4 regions of the Shewanella avicenniae genome follow, and region 1 is predicted to be linked to each of the others. Evidence: predicted binding sites of a transcription regulator. Region 1 holds the regulator's gene; each other region holds the start of a gene.
The links. Region 1 encodes LexA, which represses DNA repair genes until DNA is damaged. Its sites were predicted from a motif close to TACTGTATNNNNATACAGTA; they were not measured.
Positions count from the first base shown of each region.

Region 2: JYB87_RS11050 (DNA topoisomerase III) is a predicted target of LexA. The motif match lies at 1,975-1,994, and genes of this name have one in related genera.
Region 3: imuA (translesion DNA synthesis-associated protein ImuA) is a predicted target of LexA. The motif match lies at 1,305-1,324, and genes of this name have one in related genera.
Region 4: dinB (DNA polymerase IV) is a predicted target of LexA. The motif match lies at 1,890-1,909, and genes of this name have one in related genera.

Region 1 covers NZ_CP071503.1:61,121-64,300, forward strand. The annotation lists gene JYB87_RS00300 (ArnT family glycosyltransferase) at 1-843, shown strand, start outside; gene JYB87_RS00305 (cell division inhibitor SulA) at 1,060-1,530, opposite strand; gene lexA (transcriptional repressor LexA) at 1,527-2,147, opposite strand; gene plsB (glycerol-3-phosphate 1-O-acyltransferase PlsB) at 2,291-3,180, shown strand, end outside.
Region 2 covers NZ_CP071503.1:2,501,502-2,504,681, forward strand. The annotation lists gene JYB87_RS11050 (DNA topoisomerase III) at 1-1,965, opposite strand, end outside; gene JYB87_RS11055 (cellulase family glycosylhydrolase) at 2,217-3,180, shown strand, end outside.
Region 3 covers NZ_CP071503.1:1,963,553-1,966,732, reverse strand. The annotation lists gene JYB87_RS08710 (Y-family DNA polymerase) at 1-472, opposite strand, end outside; gene imuA (translesion DNA synthesis-associated protein ImuA) at 465-1,292, opposite strand; gene JYB87_RS08700 (MGMT family protein) at 1,432-1,800, shown strand; gene JYB87_RS08695 (DUF3108 domain-containing protein) at 1,814-2,551, shown strand; gene JYB87_RS08690 (class II glutamine amidotransferase) at 2,480-3,180, opposite strand, start outside.
Region 4 covers NZ_CP071503.1:1,201,589-1,204,768, reverse strand. The annotation lists gene JYB87_RS05290 (LysR family transcriptional regulator) at 1-623, opposite strand, end outside; gene dinB (DNA polymerase IV) at 789-1,853, opposite strand; gene JYB87_RS05280 (methyl-accepting chemotaxis protein) at 1,996-3,180, opposite strand, start outside.

The DNA.
Region 1 (3,180 bases):
GCTTATTGGAAGCAACTGGTCGCCAGTATCAAAGCTGATCCGCGTATTGCCATTTTACTGTTGTGGGTGGCGCTGGTGATCCTGTTTTTCAGTCTGAGCCCTGGTAAACGTAACGTCTACATTCTGCCTGCATTGCCAATGGCGTGTTTAGCCTTTGCGGCCGCGTTGCAGCAAGTGAGTCAGTGCAAATGGTTTGAGCGTCTGCTACAGGGCTTGTTGTGGTTGTTCGGCGTGGTGATTTTACTGCTGGCGATTGGCGCGATGTTGGATCATCCGGCGATTGTGAAAAAGCTGGCTGACTACACCGATGACTTAAGCCATGTGGGCTATTTTACCCTGAGCATGGCGCTTGGCTGGTTGCTACTTTTGTTACTCGCACGTAAGCAAGCTGCATTGCTGCAAGCGGGCGTTATCTCCATCTTTGGTTGGGCGCTCTACAGCACTTGGGGGTATGGTTTGCTGGAACATATGCGGACGCCAAAAGATGTCATGCAGCAAACAGCTGCAGTGGTGGGCGATGGGCAGGTAGGACTGATCGATTTCAAAGAGCAGTTCATTTTGTTCTCACCGATCGACATCACTCATTTCAGTTATCTGGCGCCTGTTGAGCAGCAAGAGCGCAACGCGTGGCAGTGGCAACAGCAGCAGGCGAATCGCTACTTGTTAGTGCCAGCCTCAGAAAAGCTGCAGTGTTTTGATATGAGCAAAGGGCAGGATATGGGCGAAGCCCATCGTGAAAGCTGGCTTCTACTTGGCGCTGATGCGCGGATGCCAGATTGCCCCGCACCCGAGGTGACCACTGTGTTCTTTACCCATAAACCGGGGGCGTGGATGCAGGAGTAACGCTGCAGGTTATTTTCAGCAACTGCTCATTTTTTTCAGCAACCATTGAGTTGAAATAGAAAAGCCGTACAGCCTCTGACTCTGTACGGCTTTTTCATTAGATTGGGTGGCACACTGATTGAATGAGCAGCATTTATGTCGTGGCACTGGCTTCCATTGAGTCAGCGTTGATTGCCTAGCTACTCGCCCCGTCACCGGTCACTGGAAGACGTATCGTTAGTGTACCGCTTGCAGCCAGCAACTGGATTGCAACTCTGTGGCCGCGTGCGTTTCTAGCACTATGCCCAATGCGCGGGCGCTCTTGGCCACCAATTGCAGGCGGCGCTTATCTTTATGGTCGAGTTGATCTACCCAACTCACGACAGCACTCGTGGTGCCGCTAGTGAGCGCGCGCTCGGTCGCCCACAACGCTTCCACTTCATCACGCGCATGTACTTGCAGCACCCGATCCATTCGTACACCAGCATTCGCCAAAATGGTTTTGTAGCCTGCAAAGCCGGGATTGATTAACACAATCCAGCGCCCTTGTTGGCTAAGTTGCGCTAATTGGCTGCTGAGTTGTTGCAGCTCGCGGCGACCATTGCTACTGGACGGCAGATTCGACACGCCAACGTCATTAACATCGCTGCTTTCGCTATCGCGCCATAAGCCGGGGTGACGCGGGGCATTACCTTGCAACATACTCATAGCCAATCTCCGTTACGAATAATGCCAACTGCTAGACCTTCGATGGTGAGTGATTGCTCACTTAGGTCAACTTTAATTGGCTTGTAGGCTTCATTTTCAGCGTGCAGATAGACTACATTGCCTTTGCGTTCGAAGCGCTTCACGGTCACGTCATCTTCGACGCGGGCAACGACCACTTGGCCGTTACGGGCTTCCTGCATTTTGTGAACCGCAAGTAGGTCACCTTCTAGAATGCCGATATCCTTCATACTGTCGCCGCGTACCCGCAGCAGAAAGTCTGCACTGGGGTGGAACATCATAGGATCAACTTGGTAGAACTGCTCGATATGCTCTTGCGCCAGAATCGGTTCACCCGCAGCCACTTGGCCGATCAGCGGCAATCCTTGTTCCTCATCCGCCATCTCTTCTTGTGGCAGACGAATCCCCCGCGAGGTACCGGGCATAATTTCGATACAGCCTTTTTTGGCGAGCGCTTTTAGGTGCTCTTCGGCGGCATTGGCACTTTTAAAGCCCAAGCGACGCGCGATTTCAGCACGTGTTGGCGGCATGCCGGTTTCGGCGATGTTGCGCTTAATCAGATCAAGGATCTGCGATTGTCTTGGCGTCAGAGGTCTCATGATAAATCCTGTTTTTTCATACAGTACCTGTCAGTATATACAGTATTTAGTTTCGTGCAACTATTAACCAATTGGTAGCACGTTAACGCACGCTGGACGGATTCTGGTATTCTATGGTCATCAAACGTAGGTTTTATAGAAACATGTCAACTCATACCTCATTCTGGCTGTCTGCCGTTCGCTGGCTTCAACGTAAATTGGTGCACACAGTGGTGGTGCCGCAAGATCCTTTCGCAGACCTCAATCTCGATCGTGACCGTCCGGTTGTTTATGTGATGAAGACCGAATCGTGCAGCGATAAAGCCGCACTGGCCGATGTGACCTACAAACTGGGAATGCCGAGCCCGTACTCAGCGTTGAGCTTGGCTGAGCACTCGCTACCACGGGTGTTGTGTTTGGAAGATGCCAAACCCTTGTTCGGTGCCCGTAAGCAGAATCACGCTTATCTCAGCACTTTTCGTCAGTTGTTGAGCTTGCACCAGCAAGATCCCGCGTTGGATGTGCAGTTGGTGCCGGTGAGCCTCTATTGGGGACGTACCCCGGGTAAAGAAGATGACACCATGCGCGCCGCCGTATTTGAGCGTGAAAGCCCAAGCTGGCTGCGCAAGTTTCTGATGATTTTATTCCTCGGCCGCGACAACTTTGTTCAGTTTGCCAATGCGGTGTCATTGCGGGTGATGGCCGAGCAACATGGCACCGACGAGGCGATTGCCCATAAACTGTCGCGGGTAGCACGGGTGCATTTCCGCCGTCAACGCAAAGTGATGACCGGGCCAGTATTGCCTAATCGCCAAGCACTGTTTGCCGAGTTGCTGCGCAGTGACAATATTCAAGAAGCGATCAACGAAGAGGCGGCGTCGAAGAAGATTTCTCAATCAGAAGCGCGCCACGTCGCAGAAAAATATCTTGATGAGATTGCGGCGGATTACTCTGACAGCTTGATCCGCATCTCTGAGCGTTTGCTGACCTGGTTGTGGAACAAACTCTACAGCGGGATCAACATTAAGGGCGCTGAGCAGATCCGCCAATTGCA
Region 2 (3,180 bases), 1.8 Mb from region 1:
CGTTCTCGCTTTTGCTGCTCCCGCCTTGGATGCCATTCCCGCTTTACTGCGATAACTTTTCTTTCTGAATGCCGGTTTTTGCGCTTTCACGCCCGCCAACGCTGTGGGTAATTGCTGACAAGCCTCTGATACCAATTGGGTAATAGATTGCAGTAACGGCTGCATAAACGCCTGATAGTTGAGTTCTTTCTGACAGATGGCATCTAGTCGGCTTTCCCATTGCGCCGTCATATCCGGTAAGGTCGCCGACAGCGGCAAACTGTGGATCAGACCTTTACCAGCATCAGTCGCCAAAATCGCTTTGCCTTGCCGTTGTAGAAAGCCCCGCTTAAACAGCAATTCGATAATGCCTGCGCGCGTTGCTTCTGTGCCCAACCCATCAGTATCTTTGAGAATTTTACGGATCTCTTTATCTGTCACGTAACGGCTGATACCGGTCATTGCGGCAAGCAGGGTTGCATCGGTAAAGTGCTTTGGCGGTTGCGTTGTTTTTTCAACCACTTCTCCGCGTAAACAGCGCAGCAGTTGCCCAACGGTTAGCTTAGGTAATAAGCCGCAAGCCTCATCATCATCTTGCTCATTGTCCTGCTCTTTGGTGCGGAATAACTGCTTCCAACCGGCTTGCTGCTCGCGTTTGCTACTGGCTTTAAAGTGGCCACCCGCAATGTCGATAGTGACCCGCGTGTCCCAATAAAGATATGAAGGGTAAAACTGCGCCAAATATTGCCGTGCCGCTTGCAAATACACTTGCCGCTCGCGGTTTGAAAGTACCGCTAAATTGGCGACCTTTTCGGTAGGAATAATCGCATGGTGGGCGTCAACTTTACTGTCATCCCAAGCTTTGGATTTGAGGCTTGGATTCGGTGCTTCAGCGCCCGCAAGCAACTCCACGGCACCTTGGCTAATCGCAGCTAACACCTTGGGGGCATCGCTAAATTGCGCCAGCGGCAGATGACGGCTATCAGAACGCGGATACGTCAGCAATTTGTGTCGTTCATAAAGCGATTGGGCGGTATCAAGCACCTCTTTGGCACTCATCCCAAAGCGTTTATTGCAGTCAATCTGCAGCGCTGACAAGTTGTAAGGCAATGGCGCAGCTTGCCGTTTTTGCTGCTCATCGACACTCAGCACTTTGGCTGGCTGGTTGCTGATACGGCGGGCAACATTTTCCGCCAAGCCCTTGGCCAGCACCCGGCCTTCATCATCTTGCCATTGCTGACACGCCTCACTGGGTTGCCACTTCGCGCTAAATAGGGTTTCCGCATCGCTGGCGTTATCCGCTAGGTGCGCCAACACCTCATAAAAAGGTTTTGCTTGAAACGCGGCGATCTCTTCATCGCGACGCACCACCAGTCCTAACACCGGCGTTTGCACCCGGCCAACCGACAACACCCCTTGATAACCCACTTTGCGGCCCTGCAGCGTAAAGGCGCGCGTCATGTTCATGCCATACAGCCAATCTGCTCGGCTGCGGGCTAAAGCAGAGGTGGACAGAGGAATAAATTCACGATTACTGCGCAGTTGACTTAATGCCTTTTTAACCGCGCTAGGGTTTAAGTCATTGATTAATAATCGTTGTGCATTAGCCAACTTGGCAGAACTGACCTTAAGATAAGACAGCACCTCATCCACCAGCAGTTGCCCTTCTCGGTCAGGATCGCCCGCATGAACCAACTGTTGCGCTTGCCCGAGCAGCTTTTTTAGTACCGATAATTGGCTACGGGTATTCGCCTTGGGTTTTAGTTGCCACTGTTCGGGCACAATCGGCAGATGCTCAAGCTTCCACGATTTATAGGCCGCATCGTAAGCGTCAGGCTCCGCTTGCTCAAGCAGATGCCCAACACACCATGAGACACAGTCACCATTGGCGGCCTCTAAATAACCATCATGCTTTTTCAACGGTTTAGGCAACACATCGGCAATGGCGCGCCCGAGACTCGGCTTTTCGGCGATATATAGAATCATGGTGACAAATACTGTATGAAATTACAGTAACGTTAGCGAATCGCGCGCAAAAGTTCAAACATTCTGTCGATGATCGACTTGGACAAGCCCCATCTCGCCGAAAAATAACCCAGTCGAAATGTAAATTGTCACGCTTCCAGCAAACCACGCTGCAATTTGTCATGCCGTTGTGGCTATACTGCTGCCAGCCTCAAATTTCGCATTTGCTGTTTTAGCAAATCAACAAGGACTCGAAAATAAAGGTGAAAGCTATGCCATATAAACTAAAAAAATCTCTCATTACTGCAGCATTACTCTCTGCAGGATTGGCATCAACCGCGTATGCAGCAGTACCCGCGCTAACCGTCGAAAACGGTCAGATACTCAGTGGTGGTGAACAGAAAAGTTTTGCGGGTAACAGTTTCTTTTGGAGTAACAGCGGCTGGGGCCAAGAGAAGATGTACAACGCCGATGTGGTGGCGTGGCTCAAAAACGATTGGCAAACCAGCATAGTGCGAGTTGCACTTGGCGCCGATGAAGGCGGCTCTTATCTCGATGATCCGGCGGGTAACCTCGCCAGAATTACCACAGTGGTCGATGCTGCTATCGCCAACGATCTTTATGTGATTATCGACTTTCACTCCCACCATGCCGAAGACAAAAAGGCCGCCGCGATTAAATTTTTTACGGAGATGGCACAGCGTTACGGCAGTTATAACAACGTTATTTACGAAATCTATAACGAGCCGTTGCCCACCAGTTGGTCGAATGTAATCAAGCCTTACGCAGTTGACGTGATTAATGCCATTCGCAGCATAGATCCCGATAACCTGATTGTGGTCGGCACGCCAACATGGTCGCAAGATGTTGATGTGGCCTCTCAAGATCCAATTAATGCCACCAACATCGCCTATGCATTCCACTTCTACGCTGGCACGCACGGGCAATCACTGCGCAACAAGGCACTGACTGCAATGAACAATGGTATTGCCTTGATGGTTACCGAATGGGGTGCAGTCAATGCAGACGGCAACGGTAACGTGGCCGAAGCCAGTGTGAATGAGTGGATGAACTTTCTTGCCAGCAACAACCTGACTCATTTGAACTGGGCTGTCAGCGATAAAAATGAAGGTGCTTCAATCATCAAACCCGGCGTCAATCCGCGTGGCAACTGGCGCGATGAAGATTTAACGGCATCCGGCACGCTGGTGAAACAGATCATCGCCAACTGGGGAA
Region 3 (3,180 bases), 1.9 Mb from region 1:
ACGCCGCTTGCCCCCCAAACAACTTCAGCATCGAGCCAACTTCCAGCACCAGTGTTTCTTGCGGCCAAATGTTTGATTGCGCCGTTTGCTGCAGCATGCTTTGGCGCGCATGAGAACTTCCCGTGTTTTTCACCTCATCGGCTAGGATCGCCGGCCAGATCCGCGCACTAAAATCATAGTGCCATTGACAAAGCCACTGCTGTAATCGTTGTTGGTCAACCTGTTGTTGCTCTGTGAGCTGTAAGGTGGGTAATAGCGCTTGCGCAGTCGTTACACTCAACCCTGCCACTACGCCCTCAACTGCTGCATTTGGGGAGGCTGCCACTATTTGATGAGTGTGCTTATCAAACAATGCTTGGGGTGGAAGTTCGCTATACACATCACCTATTGAATAGTGACCACAACCTTGACTCCAAGCATGGAACTGCAATAACAGCTGATGAAAATAAACCGCTAACCAACACTCAGCCATGCTGGAACTCAATCGAATGGCGGTCGTTTGCTGCGGTTAAACCCGACAAAGACTGTAACGACACAGTTTTTGCGGAATCGGTTGCGCTATTTACCACGCTCGTCACCATGCTATTCACCACGCTCGCCGTACTAGCCGTTGATTCTGTTGCTAGCTTAGCGCGCGCCAAACTCATGCGACGTAACAGCGGCACGGCTAGATCTGCCAAGTGAATATCACTTACTGGCCAACCACCTCTGCGTTTTAAAATCTGCAGATAGCACTCGCCTTGGGAGGTTTTTAACGCCAATTTTAAAGGTATCGGATGCTCATTGCCCGCACTGGTCAACGGCAACATACAAAAACCAAGGCAATTACCCTCTTCGGCAGCCAGTTGTAATCGCCTCGCCGCTTTCAGAGAAAGATTATCAAACCAGCCCAGCACCAAACCACAACTGCCACTGCGAAGCGCTTGTTCCATGGCCCATAAGGCTTCTTTCTCGAATGCGATGTCGAGCCAAACAAAGCGTTCAGGTGGAACACGCAACACTCGCAAAGCTTCGGGATTCAGCATATAGGGCGGTGCAATTATCAAAATGGGCGCATCTGTATCCATGCAAACAGATTCGATGATCGGTAATAATAAGCCTAACTCCCCTGCGCCAGCCCCATCACTGAGTAACTCACACACACCATGCGCTGGCCAGTAAGGTAGATGTGCTTGTAACTCATCAAATCCCGTTTGATAGCCTGATTGCAGTTGGCCATTGGCATGACCTAGCCACAAATCTTGTCGAGCCAGTAACGAAGAAATGGCAGCTTGGGAGTCAAGCGAATTCATAATCAACCTCAATACTGTATTTATATACAGTATATGCGTAAATATGAACTTGGCAAGTTGACCATATGCACGCTTTACCTCATCACAGCTTATTTCTTACAATCAGCAACTCACGATAACAGCCGCACAAAGCCAATTTATGTCTACTTTTTCTGATGAAAACGCGTCAACCTTATCGCCCATGCAGCGCATCTGGTGGGTCGTTGCGATGATCCCATCAGGTAGGGTTGCTAGTTATGGCATGGTGGCAGATATTGCCGGATTGCCCGGACGGGCACGTTATGTCTCACGCGCATTGCAACAAGCGCCAGCAACATTGACACTGCCTTGGCATCGAGTCATTAACGCTCAGGGCAAATTATCCTTCGCTAAAGATTCAGATGCCTATCGTGAACAAAGCCAACGACTACGCAGTGAAGGCATCTTACTGAACCAAGGGAAAATTTGTTGGTCTGATTATGGGTGGCAACCTGATATTGCTACCTTAGTGATGTCAGTGCCGTTCTAAAGAGGAATTTATATTGAAGCTGCAGCATATTTTAGCTTGTATCGCTTTATGGCCGTTGAGTGTTCTCGCAGACCATAACCCACTTGAACCGCAGATTGCGGAATACCATGTGCAATATGGCAGCATTGGTTTGGGCGATGCCCGTTTTGTGCTCGATGCGCCACAAGATAATACCTATAAATATGAGATGACCAGTAAGTTAAGCCTGTTGGTCGTGTCCGATGAACGTGAAATCACCAGTGAATTCAGCCGCAATGGGGATCAACTCATTCCGAACTTGTTTGAACATAAACGTACTGGCACAGGTTCAGATTTTACCGAGCAGATCCGCTTTGCCAAAGAGTTAGGCAAAGTGTTTACCGTGTATAAAGCGAAGAACAAAACCTTGGATTACCAAGGCACGCTGTACGATGCCATGATGGTGCAATTACAGTTTCGGCTTGATTTAAGCTTGGGGAAACCCGAGTTTGCCTACGACATGGTGAAAGATAACAAGTTTAACGACTATCGATTTCACAACCATGGCGTAGAAAGCGTTATTGTTGAAGGTCATAAATATCAAGCCGTTAAGCTTGAAGTTCAGCGCGACACCGATAAGCGTCGCACGGTTGTATGGATGGCGCCTGATTTAGGTTATCTTCCAGTGAAATTTATTCATCAGAAAAAAGGCGATAGTGCATTACAGCTGACACTCACTCGGGCTCAGTTTGGTAGCACAACCTTCAGCGATGATCTCGCCGAGGCGAAATAACTTCCACTCACTCGGCTGCATGATGTACCAATCTTCATTGTTGGTCAGCGGACGGGTGGCTATGACAGACACCACATCATTGGGTGTGGTTTCTGTATCAAAATCAATCACCACATCTGTATCAATCAATTTAGCCTTACCAAAAGGTGCACAGCGGGTAATGTAGCTGAGATTATTGCTACAGAAACACATCAGAAAATCACCGTCAGAGATAATCAGGTTAAACACCCCTAACTGCCGAACATCATCGGCAAGCTGTGCGATGAACTCAAAGACTGGCTGCATATCGACCGGCGGTATATCGCCAAACTGCTGCACGACCTGCTCCAATATCCAACAAAATGCCATTTCGCTATCGGTGCTACCTACGGGTTGAAAGCGCTTGGTGGCGAATTTCTCCATGTAATCACTGAGCTGGCCATTATGGGCATAAGTCCAATAGCGCCCCCATAACTCACGACTGAAGGGGTGGGTATTTTCCAGCGCCACGCAGCCACGATTGGCTTGACGGATATGGCTAATCACCACTTCACTTTTGATGGGATAAGACTTTATGAGCTTAGCAATATGCGACTGACTACTAGGCGCGGCATCTTTAAAGGTTCGACTACCCTTGCCTTCGTAAAACG
Region 4 (3,180 bases), 1.1 Mb from region 1:
ATTTGGATGCGGCGTTGCTCATTGGCACCACTTTCAGCGGCAGTACAGTCGATGTAACTGTGCAGTTCCAAATCCGCCGGAGAAAACGGTATGCCGTGCTGGCGCAAATAACTTGGGCTGGCGGTAATCAAGCGATCGAAATTCAGCAATTTAAGGGTTTCTAACTGGCTATCGGTTAGCGGCGTGAAATGGAAAATGACGTCAACATTGTCATCTAACGCTTGCGCAGGATAACGACTCGACAACGCAATATCTAACTCAATCTCAGGATGCGCAGCGATAAACGAGGAAAATATCTCGCTGGAAAATACTGTTTCAAGCTCATGGGGAATCACAATACTGATTTTGCCCGCAGTGTCATGCTGTAACGACATCAACTGTTGTTCTGCCGCCATCATGGCATTAAACGCATCGGCAATATTGTGGTAAAACGCAATCCCCTGAGTGGTAGGTCTCACACTGCGGGTGGTGCGGGTTAGCAGTTGCACACCGACTCGAGTTTCCAGTTCATTGATCTTACGGCTCACGGTGGTTTTGGTTAACCCGAGTGCTTTAGCGGCGCCAGTGAATGAGCTTTTTTCAACAACTTTCGCAAATATTTTCAGTTGGTTAAGATCCATCATAGCGATTATCGTTCCTCTGCAGTCGAGCAGTATCAGCAAGCAAAATAGCAAGTGGATGGCAGCTTACAACCTCAACAATAGTTGAGGTCAAGCGATGATTTTGCAAAAAAAGGAATGTTGAACTGAACTGAACTGTGATATTGAACAAATTTTACTCAGAAACTGCTATAGCAATGTCAGTTGCTCTGGACTGTCCTCAGTTTCCAATAGCAGCGGCGCCAAACCTACGCTGACCCCCAGTAAGCGGATAGCTTTACCAGCGCCACGTTCAATTGCTTGCGCAAGTAGCTCGGCGGCCAATCCTGCATCTATTTGCTGTGAGCGGGTTTCAATGGTGGTCTGCTGAAAATCAGCAAACTTAACTTTCACCACTAACTTGTTGATTTGCCGCTCACTGCGGTGCTTTTCAAAGCGCTTGACTAACTCCTGCAGCAAGGCGGGCAGTTGCTGGAGTGCGGCAGGCGCATCTTGTAGATCTTCAGCAAAGGTGGTTTCTACCCCAACCGATTTACGAATGCGACTGGGATTGATTGGCCTATCGTCAATCGCGCGTACGCGCTCATACAGCACAGCGCCAAACTTGCCCATCAATTGCAATAACTGCGCTTTGGGTACTCGCTGTAAATCACCGCAGGTGTGCCAGCCCTGCTGCGCCAAGCGCTCTGCGGTAACTTTGCCAACACCTGGAATACGCTGCAACGGTAAACTGGTAATAAACTCAGGCATCAATTGTGGGGTGATCACAAACAGGCCATTGGGTTTATTAACATCTGAGGCAACTTTGGCGAGAAACTTGATGGGCGCCACTCCTGCCGACGCGGTCAGTTGAGTTTCATTGAAGATATCCTGCCGAATCGCTTCAGCAATTCGAGTGGCCGAGCCTTGATGAAGTGAACAGTTGCTAACATCCAAATAGGCTTCATCTAGCGATAGTGGCTCAATCAATGGCGTATAGCGCCGAAAAATGTCGTGGATTTGCTCTGAAACGGCTTTATAGACCGACATTCGCCCTACAACCAACTGTAACTCAGGGCAGAGCTTGAGCGCATAGGCTGTTGCCATCGCCGAGCGAACGCCAAACTTACGCGCTTGATAATTACAGGTAGCAATCACACCGCGACGCTCGCGAGCGCCACCGACGGCAATGGGTTTATCGCGCAACTCAGGAAAGTCGCGCATCTCCACTGCCGCAAAGTAGCAGTCCATATCGATATGAATGATTTTTCGCATCAGCGGCTAACAGCGAAATTAACCCTCGAATACAGACACTGTATATAAAAACAGTACAAATAAAAAGAGGCAACCACAGTCGCCCATAAAAAAGGAGTGCAATCGCACTCCTTTAGTAAATCAACCACTGAACTATCGCCGATTAGCTCACTTTAAAACGCTGTACGTTGTTCGCCAGTTCATCGCTTAATTGGCTGAATTGATGCATTTTTGCGGCTAAGGCTTCGCTAGAAGACAAAGATTCATCAGAACGCATACTGACATTTTCAATGCTACATGCCACTTCATCGGCAACCACCGCTTGCTGGCTGATTGCCGTGGTAATTTCGATGGTCTGCTGCTGAATTTCATCAATAGCATTGGTGATATCGCCTAATGCCGCATTCACCATCTCCGTCAGTGCCATGCCATTTTCGGCTTGTTTCACCCCGGCTTCCATCACCTGCTCAGCTTGTAGTGCTTGGCTTTGCAGGGTTTGGATGATCTCTTGAATGCTAGCGGTAGAGTCTTGGGTGCGTGATGCCAGTGTACGCACTTCATCCGCCACCACTGCAAAGCCACGGCCTTGTTCGCCTGCGCGAGCAGCTTCAATGGCGGCATTCAATGCCAACAGGTTAGTTTGCTCGGCAATGGCGCGAATCACACTCAATACCTCACCAATTTGCTCTGAACTTGCACGCAATTCACGGATCACCCCAGCGGCAGAGTTCACTTGCTGTGACAACGACTTAATCCCTTCTTCCGCCAGTTGCACGGTTTTAGCGCCTTCAGTCGACGTATGCTTGGCACTATCGGCATAATCTGCAGTGCGCTGCGCATTCGACGCCATCTCTTGACTGGTATGCGCCATTTCCGTTGCGGCCGTTGCCACCGAAGCGATCTCCGCTTTCTGCGCTTTAACAGACTCCAACGCTTTGTCGCAAACTACCACAGTCTCATCTACCCCAACATCAACTTTGTTGGCGAGTGATTGGGTTTCAAGCAACATGCCCTGCACTTTTTCGGCAAATTGGTTAAAGGCATTACTCATACGGCCTAATTCATCCGCGCGTTTCATTTGAATACGGCGCGTTAAATCCCCATCACCATCTGCTATATCTTCCATAGCTACCAGCAGTGAACTGATGTTGCGTCTAAATGGCACCATCACCAACCAAACTGTTAACGCGACCAGCAAAATAATCCCAATGGCGATACTGGATGTGGTCATCAGATGTTGTCTTACCGGCGCTTCAAACACCGTTTCTGGCAACATAAAACCAAGATACCAACGCAACTTAGGATAGTCGCTATTGATCGCGACAAAGCGCACTTGCTGAGTTTGGCC